DNA from 3 places in the Janthinobacterium sp. RA13 genome. Region 1 is predicted to be linked to each of the others. Evidence: predicted binding sites of a transcription regulator. Region 1 holds the regulator's gene; each other region holds the start of a gene.

What was found. The regulator LexA, encoded in region 1, represses DNA repair genes until DNA is damaged. The targets are predictions, from matches to a motif close to ACTGTATNNNNATACAGT.
Region 2: a site for LexA is predicted at 1,988-2,005, ahead of FG13_RS15370 (DNA topoisomerase IV subunit B). Genes of this name have one in related genera too.
Region 3: a site for LexA is predicted at 3,751-3,768, ahead of imuA (translesion DNA synthesis-associated protein ImuA). Genes of this name have one in related genera too.

The regions. Positions count from the first base shown of each region.
Region 1 covers NZ_JQNP01000001.1:2,643,407-2,649,888, reverse strand. Annotated here, with positions in the region: gene FG13_RS11720 (SPOR domain-containing protein) at 1-543, shown strand, start outside; gene FG13_RS11715 (CvpA family protein) at 564-1,052, shown strand; gene purF (amidophosphoribosyltransferase) at 1,091-2,614, shown strand; gene FG13_RS11705 (cystathionine gamma-synthase family protein) at 2,763-4,004, shown strand; gene lexA (transcriptional repressor LexA) at 4,070-4,705, opposite strand; gene rpsF (30S ribosomal protein S6) at 4,981-5,370, shown strand; gene priB (primosomal replication protein N) at 5,391-5,690, shown strand; gene rpsR (30S ribosomal protein S18) at 5,716-6,006, shown strand; gene rplI (50S ribosomal protein L9) at 6,034-6,482, shown strand, end outside.
Region 2 covers NZ_JQNP01000001.1:3,454,715-3,461,196, forward strand. Annotated here, with positions in the region: gene kdpA (potassium-transporting ATPase subunit KdpA) at 1-1,532, opposite strand, end outside; gene kdpF (K(+)-transporting ATPase subunit F) at 1,532-1,621, opposite strand; gene FG13_RS15370 (DNA topoisomerase IV subunit B) at 2,084-4,081, shown strand; gene FG13_RS15375 (molecular chaperone HscC) at 4,081-5,790, shown strand; gene FG13_RS15380 (J domain-containing protein) at 5,803-6,482, shown strand, end outside.
Region 3 covers NZ_JQNP01000001.1:2,786,365-2,792,846, reverse strand. Annotated here, with positions in the region: gene FG13_RS12340 (MFS transporter) at 1-147, shown strand, start outside; gene FG13_RS12335 (GNAT family N-acetyltransferase) at 231-2,264, shown strand; gene FG13_RS12330 (putative Na+/H+ antiporter) at 2,317-3,582, opposite strand; gene imuA (translesion DNA synthesis-associated protein ImuA) at 3,789-4,499, shown strand; gene FG13_RS12320 (Y-family DNA polymerase) at 4,429-5,916, shown strand; gene FG13_RS12315 (glutathione S-transferase N-terminal domain-containing protein) at 5,998-6,482, shown strand, end outside.

The sequences.
Region 1 (6,482 bases):
CCCACACCGGCACCCATGCTGGCCGCCGCCCAGCCTGCAACGGTCAAGCCAACTTATGTGGAACCGAAACCCGAGCCCAAGCCTGTCAAGGTGGAGCCGAAACCGGAACCGAAACACGAAAGCAAGCCCGAGCCGAAACACGAGTTCAAGCCCGAGCCCAAGCATGAAGTAAAACCGGAAGCCAAGCCCGAACCGAAGCCTGCCAAGCCGGCGCAATCGGCCGACGATGCCGCGCGCGCGCTGGCGATTCTGGAAGGCAAGCCACAAGACAAACCGCAAGAGAAGGTGCAGGACAAGGCGCACGACGCCGGCAGCGGCAAGTTCGTGGTGCAGGTGGCGGCCCTGGCGACGCAGGACAAGGTCGACGAATTGCAGGACAAGCTGCGCGAAGCGGGCATCAAGTCGTACACGCAGAAAGTCTCCAGCCCGGCGGGCGAGCGCATCCGCGTGCGCGTGGGCCCGTTCGGCAGCCGCGAAGACGCCGAAAAGACCCGCGCCAAGCTGCAAAAGCTGGGCCTGGGCGGCAGTCTGGTGCCGGCGTGATGTTGCAAGGCTGAGCGCGCGTGACGATCTTCGATTACCTGGTGCTGTTCGTGCTGGTGACGTCCGTGCTGATCAGCATGATGCGTGGCCTGGTCAAGGAAATACTTTCATTGGTCAGCTGGGTCGTGGCGTTCGTCATTGCCAACGCCTATGGCGCCACCCTGGCGAAATTCCTGCCGGAAGCCGTGCCGGGCGAGGCCATCCGTTTGTTGCTGGCCTTCGTCGTGCTGTTCATCGGCGTACGCATTTTGATGGGATTGCTGTCCATGACGGTCGACGCGCTCGTCAAGGTGACGGGCCTGAGCCTGGCCGACCGCACCCTGGGCACCCTGTTCGGCGTGGCGCGGGGGCTTGTGATCGTGTTGACCGCCGTCATCTTGTGTGGCATGACGTCTATACCGCAGCAGCCATTCTGGAAAAACGCGCAGCTCAGCCCGCTCGCGGAGCAGGGCGCGCGCGCCATCAAGCCTTATCTGCCTGCCGCTTACGCGCAGCATGTGAAATTTTGAATTTTTTTAAAATCAGTAGCACAGTTTAGGAGCACACCATGTGTGGCATCGTCGGCGTCGTTTCCCATCAACCTGTCAATCAATTGCTCTATGATGCATTGTTGCTCCTGCAACATCGCGGTCAGGACGCGGCAGGGATTGCGACCAATCACAGCAGTATGTTTTCCATGCACAAGGCCAATGGCCTCGTGCGTGACGTCTTCCGTACGCGCAACATGCGTTCGCTGCAAGGCACGACGGGCATCGGCCATTGCCGCTACCCGACGGCCGGTTCGTCGAGCGAAGAGGAAGCACAACCGTTCTATGTGAATGCGCCGTTCGGCATCACCCTGGCGCACAATGGCAACCTGACCAACTGGGAACAGTTGAAGCTGGAAATGTTCAAGAACGACCGCCGCCACATCAATACCGATTCCGACTCGGAAGTGCTGCTCAACGTGCTGGCGCATGAAATCCAGGAAGCGACGACGGGCCTGAACCTGGACCCGGAAGCCATCTTCAAGGCCGTTACCGTGCTGAACCGCCGCGTCAAGGGCGGTTATGCTGCCGTGGCGCAAATCGCCGGCGTGGGCTTGCTGGCCTTCCGCGATCCGCATGGCATCCGTCCGCTATGCCTGGGCATCAATGAAACGGAGCAAGGTCCCGAATACCTGATCGCTTCCGAATCCGTGGCCCTGGAAGGCATGGGCTTCCGCTTCGTGCGCGACATCGGTCCCGGCGAAGCCGTGTTCATCGATGCCGACAAGAAATTGCACAGCGCCCAGTGCGCCGACAATGCCAGCCTGAACCCGTGCGTCTTCGAATTCGTCTACCTGGCCCGTCCCGACTCCGTCATCGACGGCGCCTCCGTGTACGCCACGCGCCTGAAAATGGGCGAATACCTGGCCGAAAAGATCCGTGCCGAGTTGCCAGGCGTGCATATCGACGTGGTCATGCCGATTCCCGATTCCTCGCGTCCGGCCGCCATCCAGCTGGCCATGGCGCTGAACATCGAGTACCGCGAAGGCTTCATCAAGAACCGCTACATCGGCCGTACCTTCATCATGCCGGGCCAGGCGGCACGCAAGAAATCCGTGCGCCAGAAGCTCAACGCGATCCCGTCCGAATTCAAGGATAAAGTGGTGCTGCTGGTCGACGATTCCATCGTGCGCGGCACCACCAGCCGTGAAATCGTGCAGATGGCGCGTGAAGCGGGCGCGACGAAAGTCATCTTCGCCTCGGCAGCGCCTCCGGTGATCTACCCGAACGTGTACGGCATCGACATGCCGACGCGCGACGAACTGATCGCCTACGGCCGCACGACGGAAGAAGTGTGCCGCGAAATTACGGCCGACTACCTGGTCTACCAGGATATCGGCGCGCTGAAGCAGGCGATTGCCGACGTCAACCCGGCGCTCACCAACTTCGAAGCATCGTGCTTCGATGGCGTGTACGTGACGGGCGACGTGTCGCAGGAATACCTGGACCGCCTGGAATATGCGCGCCACCATCCGAAGGCGGCAGCGCCCGAAGATACGCCACGTTCCCAGCTGAACCTGAACCTGGCGACGACAGAAGCATAAGTACCTGCCCGGCCGATGCCGGGCTTTTTTTCGGGGTCAGACCCGTCGGGGGAATGCGCGCCAGTGGTGCGCATTCCGATCCCGGAGGGACTGACCCCAGCATTTGCCTTGGGGTTACGTGGCAAATCGAATATTCGGAATTCTCACCATGACCACCAAAAAAACCTACGGCTTTACCACCACCATCCTGCATAACGACCGCCGCAAGGGCATCGAGCATGGCTCTTTGCACAAGCCCGTGCACACTTCCGTTGCCTTCGGCTACGCCGATGCGCGCCAGCTCGCGTCTGTGTTCCAGGGGAAAGAGCCGGGTTTCCGCTACGGCCGCCAGGGCAATCCGACCGTCTCCGCGCTGGAAGACAAGGTCAACAAGATGGAAGACGGCGTGGCGACTCTGTGCTTCGCCACCGGCATGGGCGCCATCGGCGCCGTGGTGCAATCGTTGCTGCGCGCGGGCGACCATGTCGTGTCGTCGGCCTTTTTGTTTGGCAACACCAACAGCCTGTGGCAAACGGTGACGGGGCAGGGCATCGGCGTGTCCTTCGTCGACGCCACCGATGTCGCCAACGTGGCGGCTACCATCACGCCGGCCACGCGCATCGTCTTTGTGGAAACCATCGCCAATCCGCGCACGCAGATCGCCGACCTGGCAAAAATCGGCGACTTGTGCCGCGAGAAGGGCATCTTGTACATCGTCGACAACACCATGACGACGCCTTACCTGTTCCGCCCGAAAGCCGTGGGCGCGGGCCTGGTGGTCAATGCACTGACGAAATCCATCGGCGGCCACGGCAACGCCCTGGGCGGCAGCTTGACGGACACGGGCGTGTTCGACTGGACGCGGTATCCGAACATTTTCGAGAACTACAAGAAGGCGGCGCCGGCGCAGTGGGGCATCGCGCAAATCCGCGCCAAGGCCTTGCGCGACTTCGGCGCTTCGCTGGGGCCGGAAGCGGCGCACCATATCGCCGTCGGCGCGGAAACCATGGCCTTGCGCATGGACCGCACCTGTTCCAATGCCCTGGCGCTGGCCACCATGTTGCAAGCGGACCCACGCGTGGCGGCAGTGCATTACCCAGGGCTGGCGTCGCACCCGCAGCATGCGCTGGCCACCGACTTGTTCCGCAGCTATGGCTCGCTGTTCAGCTTTGAGCTGAGGGATGGCATCGACTGCTTCGATTTCCTCAATCGCCTGAATTTGGCTATTCCAGCGAGCAACCTGGGCGACACGCGTACCCTCGTCATTCCCGTCGCCCACACAATTTTCTATGAGATGGGTGCCGAGCGCCGCGCCAGCATGGGCATTGCCGAATCCCTGATCCGCGTGTCGGTGGGTATCGAGGATGAGGCAGACTTATTGGAAGATTTCAGCAGCGCGCTGGATGCATAAGCAGCCGCGCATGTAAAAAGGGCCGCGACAGTCATGCTGTCGCGGCCCTTTTTTACGCTGAAAGCTTAATGCCAGCTGCGCATCAGTCCGACGGCCAAACCTTCCAAAGCAAACTCGTCTTCCGGTGATACGGTGATCACCTTGAAGTCCGGGTTTTCCGGCAGCAGTTCGATGACGGAACCCGTTTTCTTGTAGCGCTTGACGGTGACTTCGTCGCCGATGCGGGCGACGACGATCTGGCCGTTCTTGGCGCTGTCGACCTTTTTCACGGCCAGTAAATCGCCATCCATGATGCCGGCGTCGCGCATGGACCAGCCGCGCACCTTCAGCAGGAAGTCGGGTTTGGCCGAGAACAGGGCCGGGTCGACGTTGTAGCTCGCTTCCAGGTTTTCCTGTGCCAGGATGGGCGAGCCGGCGGCCACCCGGCCGATCAGGGGCAGCGACATCAGCAACGCTGCCGGCACTTTCGATGGCGCCGCTTCGGCGGCCGCACCGATCAGGCGGATGCCGCGCGAGGTGCCGGGCGAAATCTCGATCGCACCCTTGCGGGCCAGGGCCTGCAAATGCTCTTCGGCCGCGTTGGCCGATTTGAAACCCAGTTCATTGGCGATTTCGGCACGGGTGGGAGGAAAGCCCGTGTTTTCAATCGCGTCTTTGATCAGGTTCAGGATTTGTTCTTGTCGTGCTGTCAGCTTGATCATGAGCGGTGGGTGCATACTAAAATGCTGTCTATATGAACAGTCTGTATTTTTGTACAGTATCGTCCACTATGCAAGGGGATTTCCGTGTTTTCGGCGAATTTCGCAAGAAATAGTCGGCCATTGGCGGAAAGCACGCTGGCGCACGGTCTTTTCGGACGCTGGTGGAAGGAATGATTGAAACGTTTGCAAAAGGCGGTTATAATCTTCGGCTGACCTTCCCACACCCGTCTTGACGCCGGGGTGGGCGATTATCAATCCGACCTGAAGGAGTTTGCATGCGTCATTATGAAATAGTCTTTATCGTCCATCCGGACCAAAGCGAGCAAGTGCCCGCGATGATCGAACGCTACAAAGCCAGCGTAACCACCCGCGGCGGTTCGGTTCACCGCGTGGAAGATTGGGGCCGCCGTCAAATGGCTTACTCGATCCAAAAGCTGCCTAAAGCACACTACATCTGCCTGAACATCGAATGCGACAACGAGACCCTGGTCGAGTTGGAAACAGCATTCAAATTCAATGATGCCGTGTTGCGTCACCTGACCGTTAAAATGAAGAAAGCTGAAACAGCTCCTTCGCCGATGATGAAATCGGTACAACGCGAAGACGCGGCCAAAAGCCACCGCACCGAAGCACCAGCAGCCGCTCCAGCCGCAGCAGCAGCTTAATTCTTGACCAGGATCGTGCGCTGAACCAGCTACAAGTCACCGCCATCATTGCCGAGCGCGAAATATTGCGCTATACCCCGGCAGGGCTGCCGATTGTGAATGCAGTATTGCAACACAGTTCGCAGCAGATGGAAGCAGGGATTGCCCGTTTGACCGAGTTTGATGTTGCCGCGCTAGCCGCTGGCGAAATTTCAGGCCGGTTCAGTCAGGCAAGCTTGGGCGGGGTATATCAGTTCACGGGTTTCCTGGCCAGGAAGAGCCGCAACAGCAAGAGTTTGGTGTTTCACATCATTGATTTTAGTGCAGTCAATTCTGACTAGCGCATTTTAGATACAGGAGCCTGACATGGCATTCGGTAAAAAGTTCGACAAAAATAAGCTCAAGCTTAAAGAAAAACGCAAACAGCAAAACCCGTTGTTCAAACGCAAGAAGTTCTGCCGCTTCACCGCAGCTCACGTTGAGCAAGTCGACTACAAAGACGTCGACACGCTGAAAGACTTCGTCCAAGAAAACGGCAAGATCATGCCAGCACGCCTGACCGGTACCAAAGCGCACTACCAGCGCCAAGTTGACACCGCAATCAAGCGCGCTCGCTTCCTCGCGCTGCTGCCATACACCGATCTGCACCACGCTTAATCGGTCAGATATTCCTGGAGAAGAACTATGCAAATCATTCTGTTAGAAAAAGTTGTTAACGTCGGTAACCTCGGCGAAGTCGTCAAAGTCAAAGACGGTTACGCACGTAACTTCCTGATCCCGCAACGCCTGGCACGTCGTGCTACGGCAACCGCTGTGGCTGAATTCGAAGTCAAGCGCGCCGAACTGGAAAAAGCTGCTGCCGCCAAACTGGCCGCATCGCAAGCCCAGGGCGAAAAACTGAGCGGCCTGACCGTTCAAGTTGCTCAAAAAGCTGGTGTTGATGGCCGTCTGTTCGGTTCCGTCACCAACTTCGACATCGCTGAAGCGCTGACCAAGCAAGGTTTTGCTGTTGAAAAAGCACAAATCCGCATGCCTACCGGCCCGCTGAAGATCGTTGGCGAGCACAACGTTTCGGTTGCTCTGCACACCGACGTGGTTGTGGAAGTTGTTATCGCTGTCGTTCCAGACGCGAA
Region 2 (6,482 bases), 810 kb from region 1:
AACGCGCTGCCGTTGTTGTTGGCTGCCGACGTGAAGGCGTACAGGATTTCCGAGAAGCCATGCGCGCCCGGATTGGCCACGCCGATCTTGCCCGGTTCGACCATCACGGCGATCGCCGTGCCCGTCAAGACCAGGGCTGGCGTGATCAGGATGGCCAGCGAGACCATCTTCATTTCATACGCCTGGATTTTCTTGCCCAAGTATTCGGGTGTGCGGCCGATCATCAGGCCGGCGATGAAGACGGCCAGGATGGCGAACATCAGCATGCCGTACAAGCCCGTGCCCACGCCGCCGAAGATCACTTCGCCGAACTGCATCAGCAACAGCGGCACCATGCCGCCCAAAGGCATGTAGGAGTCGTGCATGGAATTGACGGCCCCGCACGATGCCGCCGTCGTCACCGCCGCGAACAGGGTCGAGGAGCTGATGCCGAAGCGCGTTTCCTTGCCTTCCATATTGCCGCCCGATTGCAGGCTGCTGGCCTGCTGATCCACGCCCAGCGCTTGCAAGGCGGGATTGGCTTGCTGCTCGGCGCTCATCACGCCGGCCGTCATGACGACAAAGATCAGGCTCATGGCGGCCAGCACGGCCCAGCCCTGGCGCAGGTCGCCCACCATGCGGCCGAAGGTGAAGCACAGGCCGGCGGGAATGATGAAGATGGCCAGCATCTGCAGGAAGTTCGACAGCGCGGTCGGGTTTTCATACGGGTGCGAGGAATTGGCATTAAAGAAGCCGCCGCCATTCGTGCCCAGCAGCTTGATCGATTCCTGCGACGCGACGGGGCCCATGGCGATCGTCTGCGTCGCCGCCACTTGCGCTTCCATCACGGGTTTGCCGGCCGTATCGAGCACGGGCTGGCCGTCGGCCGTCACTTTCGGCGTTTCATACGAAACCTGGTCGAGCAGGGTCACTTCCTTGTAGGCGGAAAAATTCTGGATCATGCCTTCGCCCATGAAGACGACGGACAGGGCCAGGGACAGCGGCAACAGGATGTACAGGGTGGAACGCACCAGGTCGACCCAGAAATTGCCGATCGATTTGCCCGAACGCGAAGCGAAGCCGCGCACCAGCGCGAAGATCACGGCGATGCCGGTGGCCGCCGAGAAGAAGTTCTGGCACGCCATGCCCAGCATCTGGGTCAGATAGCTCATGGTCTGTTCGCCGCCATAGCCCTGCCAGTTGGTATTGGCGACGAAGCTGACGGTGGTATTGAACGAGGAATCGGGGCTGACGGCGCCCAGGCCCTGTGGATTGAGTGGCAGGAAGCCCTGCAGGCGCTGCAGGCCGTAGACGAAGACGGCGCCCACGGTATTGAAGACGATCAGGGCGATGGCATAGCTTTTCCAGCCCATGGCCTTGTCGGCGGGCAGGCCGGACCAGCGGTACAGCAGGTTTTCCAGCTTTTGCAGCCAGCCCAGGCCGCGCACGGGGGCATCGCCCGCCACCTTGGCCATGTACAGGCCCAGCGGATAGCCAGCGGCCAGCAGCACGGCCAGGAAAGCTACCAATAACAGTATCGATTGCGTCGTCATCACAGTTCCTCCGCCTTCAGCAGCGCTACCAGCAGGTACACGAGCAGGCCAGCCGAGACGACGGCGCCCAGCACATAAAACGCGTTCATTTGACGCTCCCTAATTTGTCGCAGGCGACGGCAAAGCCGGCCGCCACGACGAAAAACACGGCAATCAAGCCGAGATACACGAGATCCATTCCCACCCTCACACAGGTTTGTTTTGATAGTGAGCAGATTAGCCAAAAGGGTCTAAAAAATTCGTAAAGACTGGGGAGCTGCATGTAAACAAGATGTAAAAACGGAAGCTTTACCGCATAAAATCCATCACAATTGGCGTAAAACCACGCGCGCGGCGCACTGTTGTTGCCTTGGAGTAGCGCTATTGCTCGCGGGACAAGATAGAATGCGCGAGCGTCCGCACAAGGACGCCAAGCCTGCCGCACTGCCCTCCCCCAGTGACGCTGGACGGGATATACTGTATATTCATACAGTTATCGCCGCCGCTGTCATTGCGCCCGCAGTGCCCTGGTCTGGCGTTCCAACCACTGTCTTTACTTAGCTTGAACACGTATGGCCACTAAAAAACCAGCATCCGACTACAGCGAATCATCCATCCGTGTCCTGAAAGGACTGGAACCCGTCAAGCAGCGCCCGGGGATGTACACCCGCACTGAAAATCCGCTGCACATCATTCAGGAAGTGATCGACAATGCCTCCGACGAGGCGCTGGGCGGTCATTGCACGCATATCGCCGTCACGCAAAACACGGACGGCAGCATCACCGTCGAAGACAATGGCCGCGGCATTCCCGTCGGCCTGCACCCGGAAGAAGGCGTGCCGACGGTGGAAATCGTGTTTACGCGGTTGCACGCGGGCGGCAAGTTCGACAAGGGTTCGGGCGGCGCCTACGCGTTCTCGGGCGGCTTGCACGGCGTCGGCGTATCCGTCACCAATGCGCTGTCGACGCGCCTGGAAATCACCGTCTGGCGCAAGGAAAGCGACGGCAACGGCCTGCACCACATGGTGTTCGCGAATGGCGACGTGATCGAGCCCTTGACTTCCCGCCCCGCCCCGCGCGACGGCAAAAAATCCGGTACGCGCGTCACCGCCTGGCCCGATGCGAAATACTTTGATTCGCCGAACATCTCGCAAACGGAGCTGCAACGCCTGCTGCGCTCGAAAGCCGTGCTGCTGCCAGGCGTCACCGTCACGCTCACCAACGCGAAAACGGGCGACACGCAAACATGGCAGTACGCGGAAGGCTTGCGCGGCTACCTGACTGAAACGCTGGCGCAGGTATCGAATGGCGAAACCCTGATTCCCCTGTTCGAAGGCGCGCAGTACGCGGGCCCGGATTCGGAAGGCTTTGCCGAAGGCGAAGGCGCGGCCTGGGTGGTGGCATGGACGGAAGAAGGCGCCATCGTGCGCGAATCGTACGTCAACCTGATCCCCACCTCGAATGGCGGCACGCACGAATCGGGCTTGCGCGACGGCCTGTTCGGCGCCGTGAAAAACTTCGTCGAAATGCACTCGCTGCTGCCGAAAGGCGTGAAGCTGCTGCCGGAAGACGTATTTGCGCGCGCCTCGTTCGTGTTGTCGGCCAAGGTGCTGGACCCGCAATTCCAGGGCCAGATCAAGGAGCGCCTGAATTCGCGCGACGCCGTGCGCCTCGTCTCGACCTTCACCAAGCCGCCGCTGGAACTGTGGCTGAACCAGCACGTCGATTACGGCAAGAAGCTGGCCGATCTCGTGATCAAGCAGGCGCAGTCGCGCCAGCGCTCGCTGCAAAAAGTGGAAAAGAAAAAATCCTCGGGCGTCGCCGTCCTTCCCGGCAAGCTGACCGACTGCGAATCGTCGGACATCGCGCGCAATGAACTGTTCCTCGTCGAGGGCGACTCGGCGGGCGGTTCGGCCAAGATGGGCCGCGACAAGGAATTCCAGGCGATCCTGCCCCTGCGCGGCAAGGTCTTGAATTCGTGGGAAACGGACCGCGACCGCCTGTTCGCCAATAACGAAATCCACGATATTGCGGTCGCCATCGGCGTCGATCCGCACAGCGTGGGCGACTCGCCCGACCTGTCCGGCCTGCGCTACGGCAAGATCTGCATCCTGTCCGACGCGGACGTGGACGGCTCACACATCCAGGTACTGCTGCTGACCCTATTCTTCAAGCACTTCCCCGTCCTGATCAACAAGGGCCACATCTGCATCGCCCGCCCGCCTTTGTACCGCGTGGACGCGCCAGCGCGCGGCAAGAAGCCGATGCAGAAGATCTATGCGCTCGACGACGGCGAACTGGTCGCCATCGAAGACAAGCTGCGCAAGGAAGGCGTGAAACAGGGCGCCTGGTCGATCTCGCGCTTCAAGGGCCTGGGCGAAATGAACGCCGAGCAGCTGTGGGAAACGACGATGAACCCGGACACGCGCCGTTTGCTGCCCGTGACCTTGGGTGAAGTCGACCACATGGCCTCGGCCTCGCGCTTCAATATGTTGATGGGCAAGGGCGAAGCGGCCGGGCGCCGCGCCTGGATCGAAGAACACGGCAATGAGGCGGAGGCAGATATCTGATGATCATCGGCATCGACCTGGGCACCACCAACAGCCTGGTCGCCATCTGGCGCGACGGCAAGGCTTCCATCATCCCGAATGCGCTCGGCGAGCACCTGACGCCGTCGTGCGTGAGCATCGATGACGACGGCACCGTGCTGGTGGGCCGCGCCGCGCGCGAGCGCCTGCAGACGCACCCGCAGCTGACGGCGGCCGTCTTCAAGCGCTACATGGGCAGTGAAAAGAAGATCACCCTCGGCACGCAGCAATTCCGTCCGGAAGAACTGTCGTCGATGGTGCTGCGCGCGCTGAAGGAAGATGCCGAAGCCTTCCTCGGCCACAAGGTCGAGGAAGCCATCATCACCGTGCCCGCGTATTTCAGCGATGCGCAGCGCAAGGCCACGCGCATCGCCGGCCAGCTGGCGGGCTTGCGCGTCGAGCGCCTGCTGAACGAGCCGACGGCCGCCGCGCTGGCCTACGGCATCCGCGACAAGGAACAGGAAAGCAAATTTCTCGTCTTCGACCTGGGCGGCGGCACCTTCGACGTGTCGATCCTGGAACTGTTCGAAGGCGTGATGGAAGTGCGCGCCTCGGCCGGCGACAATTTTCTGGGCGGCGAAGACTTCGTCACCGTGCTGGTCGACGCTTTCATGGAAGGCAGCGGCTTGCGCGACGCCGTCGGCAGCCGCCTGCTCGACCCGCGCCAGCAACAACTGCTGCGCGATGAAGCCGAGCGCGTCAAGCGCCTGCTGTCAGACCAGCCGTCCGCGCGCATGGCCACGCGCTACCAGGACAAGGAATACAGCTGGGAAATCGGCGAAGACAAACTGGCGCAGCTGTGCGAGCCCCTGCTGGCCCGCTTGCGCCTGCCCGTGGAACGGGCGCTGCGCGACGCCACCATCCGCGCCGCGGAATTGAATGAAGTGGTGCTGGCCGGCGGCGCCACGCGCATGCCGCTGGTGCGCAAACTCGTCTCGCGCATGTTCGGCCGCTTCCCTGCCATCCACCTGGATCCGGACGAAGCCGTGGCGCTGGGCGCCGCCGTGCAGGCAGGCCTGAAAATGCGCGACGCGGCCCTCGACGAAGTGGTCATGACGGACGTGGCGCCGTATTCACTCGGCATTTCGATTTCGCGCCAGGTCGGCGTGAACCAGTATGAAGGCGGGCATTACCTGCCCATCATCGAGCGCAACTCCGTGGTGCCCGTCTCGCGCACGGAAAACATCACCACCATCCACGACAACCAGAAGGAAATCAACGTGGCGATCTTCCAGGGCGAGTCGCGCCTGGTGGCCGACAATGTTTTCCTTGGCAAGATCAGCTTCCCGATCCCCGCGAAAAAGGCGGGCGAGATCGGCATCGACGTGCGCTTCACCTATGACGTCAGCGGCGTGCTGGAAGCGGAAGTGACGGTGCTGGCCACGCAGGAACGCCACAAGATGATCATCAGCGACAACGCGGGCGTGATGACGCCGGAACAGATCGAGCAGCGTTTTGCGGAACTGGCCGACCTGAAGATCCACCCGCGCGAGCAGATGGAAAACCGTACCCTGGTCACGCGCGCCGACCGCCTGTACGAACAGTCGCTGGGCGACGTGCGCCAGTACCTGGCGGCGCACACGGCCAATTTCCAGGCCGCGCTGGAAACGCAGGACCCGAACACCATCCGCAAGGCGCGCCAGGCATTGGATGACGTGCTGCGCCAGGTCGAGAGCGAGAGCTTCCTGTAGATGGACGGCGGCATGGACAACGGACAGCGCAGCCTGTGGGCAATCCTGGGCACGGAGCCGACGGGCGACGAGCGCGCCCTCAAGCGCGCGTATGCGAAGCGCCTGAAGGTGACGCGTCCCGAAGACGATCCGGCCGCCTTCCAGGAGCTGCGCGAAGCGTATGAGTACGCGCTGCGCCATGCGCACCTGTTTGCCGAGGAATTCCCGGAACCGCAAGCGGCAGCGGTAGAAACGCCGGTCATGGAAGCCGCCGAACTGTGGGGCGTCATCGACGAACCCGCGCGGGAAGCGCAGGAACCGCAGGAACCGCCTGCGGAACTGTGGGGCTTCATTGCCCAGGAACCCGCACCGCCATCCGAATTGTGGGGCGTGGTCGCCATCGATCCGGCGCAGGAAGCGGCCAGCCTGTGGCAGGCATTCCTCGATCATTCGCGGCACGCCGATGCCGGCGAGGTACTGGCCGGCATCCTGCAGGACGACGCCATGCTGAACCTCGACGTGCGCGAGGAATTCGACCTGTGCGCGCTGCGCTACTGCGCCAGCGCCGGCTATGACCTGTCGCTGCGCCAGGCCCTGTTCGAGCAGCTGGGCTGGGACCGCGATTTTTCCTACCTGGCGCGCAGCCATGGGGACCTGGTGCGCGCTGCCGTGCAGCGCTACCGGGCCGACCGCTCGTTCGCCCATTTCAGCGA
Region 3 (6,482 bases), 140 kb from region 1:
GTGCTGTGCCAGCGCTTCGGCTATGCGCTGGAAACGTATGCGCTGCTCAATATTCCCGTCATCGTGGTCATCACGGCCTGCCTGCTGCTGTTTACGCGGGGCATGGCGGGGCGCCGGGAAAGCGGGGTGCGGCTGGCCCGGCACTGAAGGCGCAGCGATGCGCCTGTTCTCGACCTTGTTTTACCTCCTGCGAAGTTCATTGACACTCTCCTGCGGAAAATGGTGCGCCCATGAAAATAGATGACCTGGCCTCGAAACACGATCAAGCAAAGATTTTCAACCTCGAATACGAGTTCCGCATCAACCGGCTGAAACTCGATTACATCACCCTGGCCGATGTCCGGCCCGCTGGCAGCGACCTGGAGCAACTGGCCGTGGAGCACCAGGCGGGCATCGCGGCCTTGCGCAGCTTCGTCGCCCTGAACTTCAACCATTTCAACGCGGCAAGCTGCTCCTCTCTCAGCTGCATCCCCACGCGCGCGCTGGGTGACGACGAGCGCTACCTGCACCGCATCTGGATGGGCGGCCCCTTGCCGGCCATCGCTTCCGAAGCGATCTGGCAGTGGGGCGCGGCGCTGGAGGAAGTCCGCTACAACGGCGGCGCGCCGTACGTCTCCATCCTGTGGGTGTGGGATGCGCAGCAGCTGCGCAATGACGAGCGCTTCAGCCCCACGGGCGGCGCCGGGCGCTACACGATAGGCCGCTACGCCATCGGCGGCACGACCCTGCATATCAACTCGCTGCGCGCGCTGGCGCTCGATTTCGCGCCGGCCCGCTTCGGCATCCTCGATACCCTGCATACGCAGCGCTACTTCGCCACCTTGTCCGATTATTTCCGCATCCTCATCATGTGCGAATACGGCGGCATGTATATGGATGTCGATACGGTGCCGCATAATCCGGCGACGATTTTCCTGATGAAGCCGGAAGTGCCCGATTATTTCCAGCGCAGGGAAGGCGAGGGAGAAGAGCGCCGGCATGTCAGCTGGATGAATCTGTTTCTCGATGAAACGGGCATGCTGATCGCCAAGAAGAACGATGCGGCGCTGCGCGTGATCCAGCGCAATGTGAACCTCGCCTATGCGGGTATCGATGCGCAGGTTCCCCGTTCCTGCCCGCAATTCGAGGCGCAGCTGTTTGGCCAGTTCTATGCTGAATGGAAGAAGAACCTGGGCGTGACCCTGCTCAGCCATGCCGAGTTCTACCAGCGCTATTGCGTGTTATATGACGGCGCGCGCGAAGCGGTGGCGGGCGGCATCCGCGGCATGCGCCTGCTGGACGATATCATTACCGACATGCACGTCCCCTTGAGCGACGAGGAACGGCGCGCATATGCCCGCTGCGTCGCCAGGCTCGACGACATCGACTGGCGGCTCGATGATCCTTTGCGCCTGCCCGACATCGTCGACGTGTTCGACATCGAGGAAGTGCCGCGCATGGCGTATGCGGCCCAGCTGCGGGCCGACATCGATCATTTTCACTATTACTCGGTGCTGTCGGACGACCCGCAGCTGGACCGCGTGAATGCCGTCTTTTGCCGCTACCTGTTGGCCCACCGTTCGCAGCAGATTACCGCCGGCAATTTCTGGCGCCCGACGGTGGGCCGCCACGGCAGCCGCATGCCGGCCGCCGGCGATGCGCCCCCGCCAGGCGACGAGGCGCAGGCGGACTTGCTGTCGCATGCGCCGCTCACGCTGGTGGCGGGCGAATTGCTGGACGACGAGACGAAGAACCGCATGGCGAAACTGCTGTTTGCCACCAGCTACCTTGAATACTGCTCGTTCGGCAACAAACTCAATCTGCAATTTGTCGAATTGCAGCGGCGGCAAAATATCGACCCGTATCTGGAACACATCCACGGCCTGCATGACGAGGACGGGCGTTTCATCGGCTTTTTCACGGCCGCGACGATGGACGAGTTCCAGGCCTGCGGCGCCGTGTCATATTATCGCGACGACATGAAGGCGCTTGACGATGCGTATGACGCCTTCGTGCTCGCGCATGCGCGCGCCGACGACTGTTTCGTCAGCAGCCTGGCCATCGACGAGAAATACCGGGGCCAGGGTTTGTTCCGGCAAATGTTCCATGAAATCCGCGACCTGGCCAGCCGCAAGGGCTGTGCGCGCATCACCTTGACGGTGTGGGAAAAGAGCGAAGCGCTGCAAGTGTATCTGCACAAGGGGTTTCGCAGCGTGGGCACGTTCGACTACGCCTACAGCCTGTTCTATGACCGGCTGCATTTTCTCGTGTATGAGGGTAACTGAGGAAGGATGCTGAAGGGTAGCGGGGCGGTCGGCAACCGCCCCGTGATGAGGCTTACAGGGCCAGGAAGGCCACGGCAGACACGGCCGTTGGCAGCAGGGCGCCGGCCAGCAGACCGACGGCGCCGATCGATTCATCCTTGAAACCGCGGCGCAGCAGGGCCACGCCGGCCGGGTTCGGCGCATTGGCGATGACGGTCAGGCCGCCACCGGCCACGGCGCCGGCCATCAGCATGTATTTCGCTTCGTCCGTCATGCCGACGATCAGCGAACCGAGGTAAGTGAGGGCCGCATTGTCGGTAATCGCCGTCAAGCCCAGGGCGCCGAAGAACAGGGCCAGCGGTTTCAGGCTGGAAACGATGGGCTGCAGCCACCATTGCTGCATGCCGCCCAGTACCACCAGGCCGCCCAGGAAGAAGCCGACCAGCAAGCCTTCCTTCAGGATCAGCGGGCTTTGATAGCGCTCATACGCCTGCACGAAGCCGAGGAAGAACAGGAACAGGCCGATGAACAGCACGGGATGGTGCGCCAGTGTCACCACGCCGGCCAGCACGATCATGTGCACCAGGCTGACGGCCAGCGGCACTTTCGGTGCTTCCACCTCGCCCGCTTTCGGCTTGATGTCGGAAGTGTTGCTGTGCAGGTATTTGCGCAGCAGGATGCTCACGCCCGTGGCGTTGACGAGTACGGCGATGGCGGCCTTCCAGCCGAAATGGCTGGCCATGTAGGCGCTGTCCCAGTTCCACGTGGTGGCCACCATCAGCACGGGCGGCGCCGCGTACGAAGTGAGGGTGCCGCCGATGGAAACGTTGACGAACAGCACGCCCAGCGCGCCATATTTCAGCCATTCAGGGATGCCCGGGCGGAAGATTTGCGGCGCCAGCATCAGCGCGGCCAGGGTCATGGCGGCCGGTTCCGTGATCAATGAGCCCGTCAGCGGCACGAGCGCCAGACCCAGCCAGACGAGGGCCAGTTCCGTGCGCAGCGGCATCACGCGCGCCACGCTTTTCAACAGGCGCTGCACGGCGTCGAGCACGGGGCGCGAGGCGGCCACGACCATGACGACAAAGACGAACAGCGGCTCCGTGTAATGGCGCGACTCGGCATACTCGATGGCCGCATCGCTGCCCGAGACAAAGGCCATGATAATGATCAGGATGAAAGCCCAGAAGCCGAACACGACTTCGACTTCGCCCAGCAAGTGCAGCAGGCCCGCATGGCGGGGATGGCGCCGCGACAAGGTTTCAAACGACTTGGCGGCAAAAGTGTGGATGAGCGCAAGGCCGAAGACGATGGCGCTGATGATTTGGATGGTGGTCAAATGCGTTTCCTTATGAACGGAGGAAGCCACCCGGTGCATTGCCGAGCGGTAAGGAGAGTGCTTATGGTACAGCAATCGATACCAAAAACGGGGTTTTTCGGACATGGCGGAGCGGCCCCTGCGGTAGCGGCAGTGAGATAAACCTTGCCAAAAGCGGGGCTGGATAGTACTGTATATGCATACAGTATTCATCTATCTATTCAATGATGCAACATTCTCAATTGATGGCCTCGCCGGAAGCCTTGCACCCGTCTTTATGGCGCGCATCGCAGCTGGGGCAGGGCGCCACGCGCTGCCTGGACACGGGCTTTGCCGCCCTGTCCGCGCAGCTGCCCGGCGGTGGCTGGCCCAGCGGCAGTCTCATCGACCTGCTGGTGCAGCAGGCGGGCAGCGGCGAATTGCGCCTGCTGGCGCCCGCGCTGGCGCAACTGCAGGGCTTGCCCATCGTGCTGCTGCAGCCGCCCCATCCGCCGCAGGCGCTGGCCCTGGTGGCACAGGGGCTGGCGCCGTCGCAGCTGCTGTGGCTCAAAAGCGCCGGCAGCAAGGATGCCCTGTGGGCGGCGGAAAACATCTTGCGCAGCGGTACGTGCGGCGCCTTGCTGTTCTGGCAGCAGCACGTGCGCGCCGACAGCCTGCGCCGCCTGCACCTGGCCGCGCAAGGCGGCAACACCCTGTTTTGCATGCTGCGCCCGCTGCACGGCGCGCAGGATGCGTCGCCGGCGCCGCTGCGCCTGTCCGTGCGCCCGGCCGCCGGCGGCATCGAGATCGGCTTCATCAAGCGCCGGGGACCGCAGTGCGACGCGCCCCTGTTCCTGCCCCTGCAACCTCCTTCATTATTGCCACGCCATGCGACTCTGGATCGGCCTGTGCCTGCCCCGGCTCCCGCTCGAAGTGTTTTGCCCGCGCTGGTCGGCTGACCATCTGGGCGTAGTGCTGGAGCAGGAGCAAGTGATGGCCGTGTCGCCGCTGGCGCTGGCCGCCGGCATCCGGCCTGGCATGCGCCGCGCCGGTGCGTTGATGCTGGCGCCGCAGGCGCGCCTGCACGAGCGCTCGCTTGAACTGGAAGCGCAAGCCTTGCAAGCGGTGGCGCTGGCGCTGCTGCAATATTCGCCGCTGGTGGCGCAAGGCGAGGAAGCGACCCTGCTGGTCGACGCGGGCGCCAGCCTGCGCCTGTTTGGCGGCGTGCGCGCCCTGTGCCGGCAGATCGCGGCCAGCTTGCGCGCGCTCGGCTACACGGCCCAGCTGTCGTGCGCTCCCACAGCGCGCGGCGCCTGGCTGCTGGCGCGCGCCGGCACGCGCCGGAGCCGCGTGCTGGGCATGGAGAGCCTCACCCGCCGCCTCGACGGCCTGCCGTGCGCTCTGCTGCCGCCCGCGCGCCCTTACCTGGACTGGTTCGAGGGCATCGGTTGCCGCACCCTGGGGCAGCTGCGCCACTTGCCCCGGCCCGGCTTGCAGCGCCGCTGCGGCGGGGCTTTGCTGGCCATGCTCGACGATGCGCATGGCCACAGCACGGAACTGTGCGTGTGGATTGAGGCGCCGCCCACGTTTCGCGCCAGCCTGGAATTGTTCGACCGCGTGGAGCACGCCGACGCGCTGCTGTTCGGCGCGCGCCGCCTGCTGCAGCAAATGACGGGCTGGCTATGCGCGCGGCAATTCGCCGTCGAGCGCATTCAATTGCTGCTGGCGCACGAGCGGGGCAGGGTGGCGCGCCCGCCCACCGTCATCGACCTGGCGCTGGGCGAGGCCGTCTGGCGCGACGAGCACCTGGTGCGCCTGCTCAAGGAGCGCCTGGCGCAGCTGGCGCTGGAGGCGCCCGTCATCGGCTTGACCTTGGAAGCGCTGCAGGTGCAGCCGATGGCGGCGCCCAGCGACAGCCTGTTCCCCGAGCCGGGCGGCACGCCGCAGGAACGCCAGCGCCTGCTGGAATTGCTGGTGGCGCGCCTGGGGAGCGAGAATGTCTTGCAGGCCGCACCGCGCGCCGACTACCGCCCCGAAGCGGCCAACCAGTGGCTGCCGCTGCCGGCCAGGCCAGGAGCAAAAATCGCGCAGCCGGACTTGCCGCCCGGCTTGCCCGGCATGCCCCGTCCCGGCTGGCTGCTGGCCCAGCCCATCGCCCTCTTGATGCGCGAGCACCGGCCGTTTTATGGCTCGCCCCTGAAAATGGTGTCCGTTGCCGAGCGCATCGAAGCGGGCTGGTGGGGCCAGTCGCAGGCGCGCGATTATTTTATTGCCGAAGGCCTCGACCACGCCCATTACTGGGTCTACCGCGAACGCATCGCCGGCAGCGCGGAAGACGCCGCGCCGCGCTGGTTTTTGCATGGCTTGTTTGGCTGAATGCGCTGTCCTGCTGAAATTGCCATGCTTGGCTATACTGGCTTCCCGGTGCCGCATCTTTCATTGAAACAAAGGATATCCATGACACAGCTTTCCGACTTCCCCATTACCCAAAAATGGCCTGCACTGCATCCCGAGCGCCTGCAGCTGTATTCGCTGCCCACGCCGAACGGCATCAAGGTTTCCATCCTGCTGGAAGAGCTGGGCCTGGCGTACGAGCCGCACCTGGTCAGCTTCGAGCAGAATGACCAGCTGTCGCCCGCCTTCCTGTCCCTCAATCCGAACAACAAGATTCCCGCCATCCTCGACCCGGACGGTCCCGATGGCAAACCGCTGGCCCTGTTCGAGTCGGGCGCCATCCTGCTGTACCTGGCAGAAAAGACGGGCAAGTTCATCCCGCAGGACGCGGGCCTGCGCTATGAAACGATCCAATGGCTGATGTTCCAGATGGGCGGTATCGGCCCCATGTTTGGCCAGGTGGGCTTCTTCCATAAATTTGCCGGCAAGGACTACGAAGACAAGCGTCCGCTCGAGCGCTATCTTGGCGAAGCCAAGCGCCTGCTGGG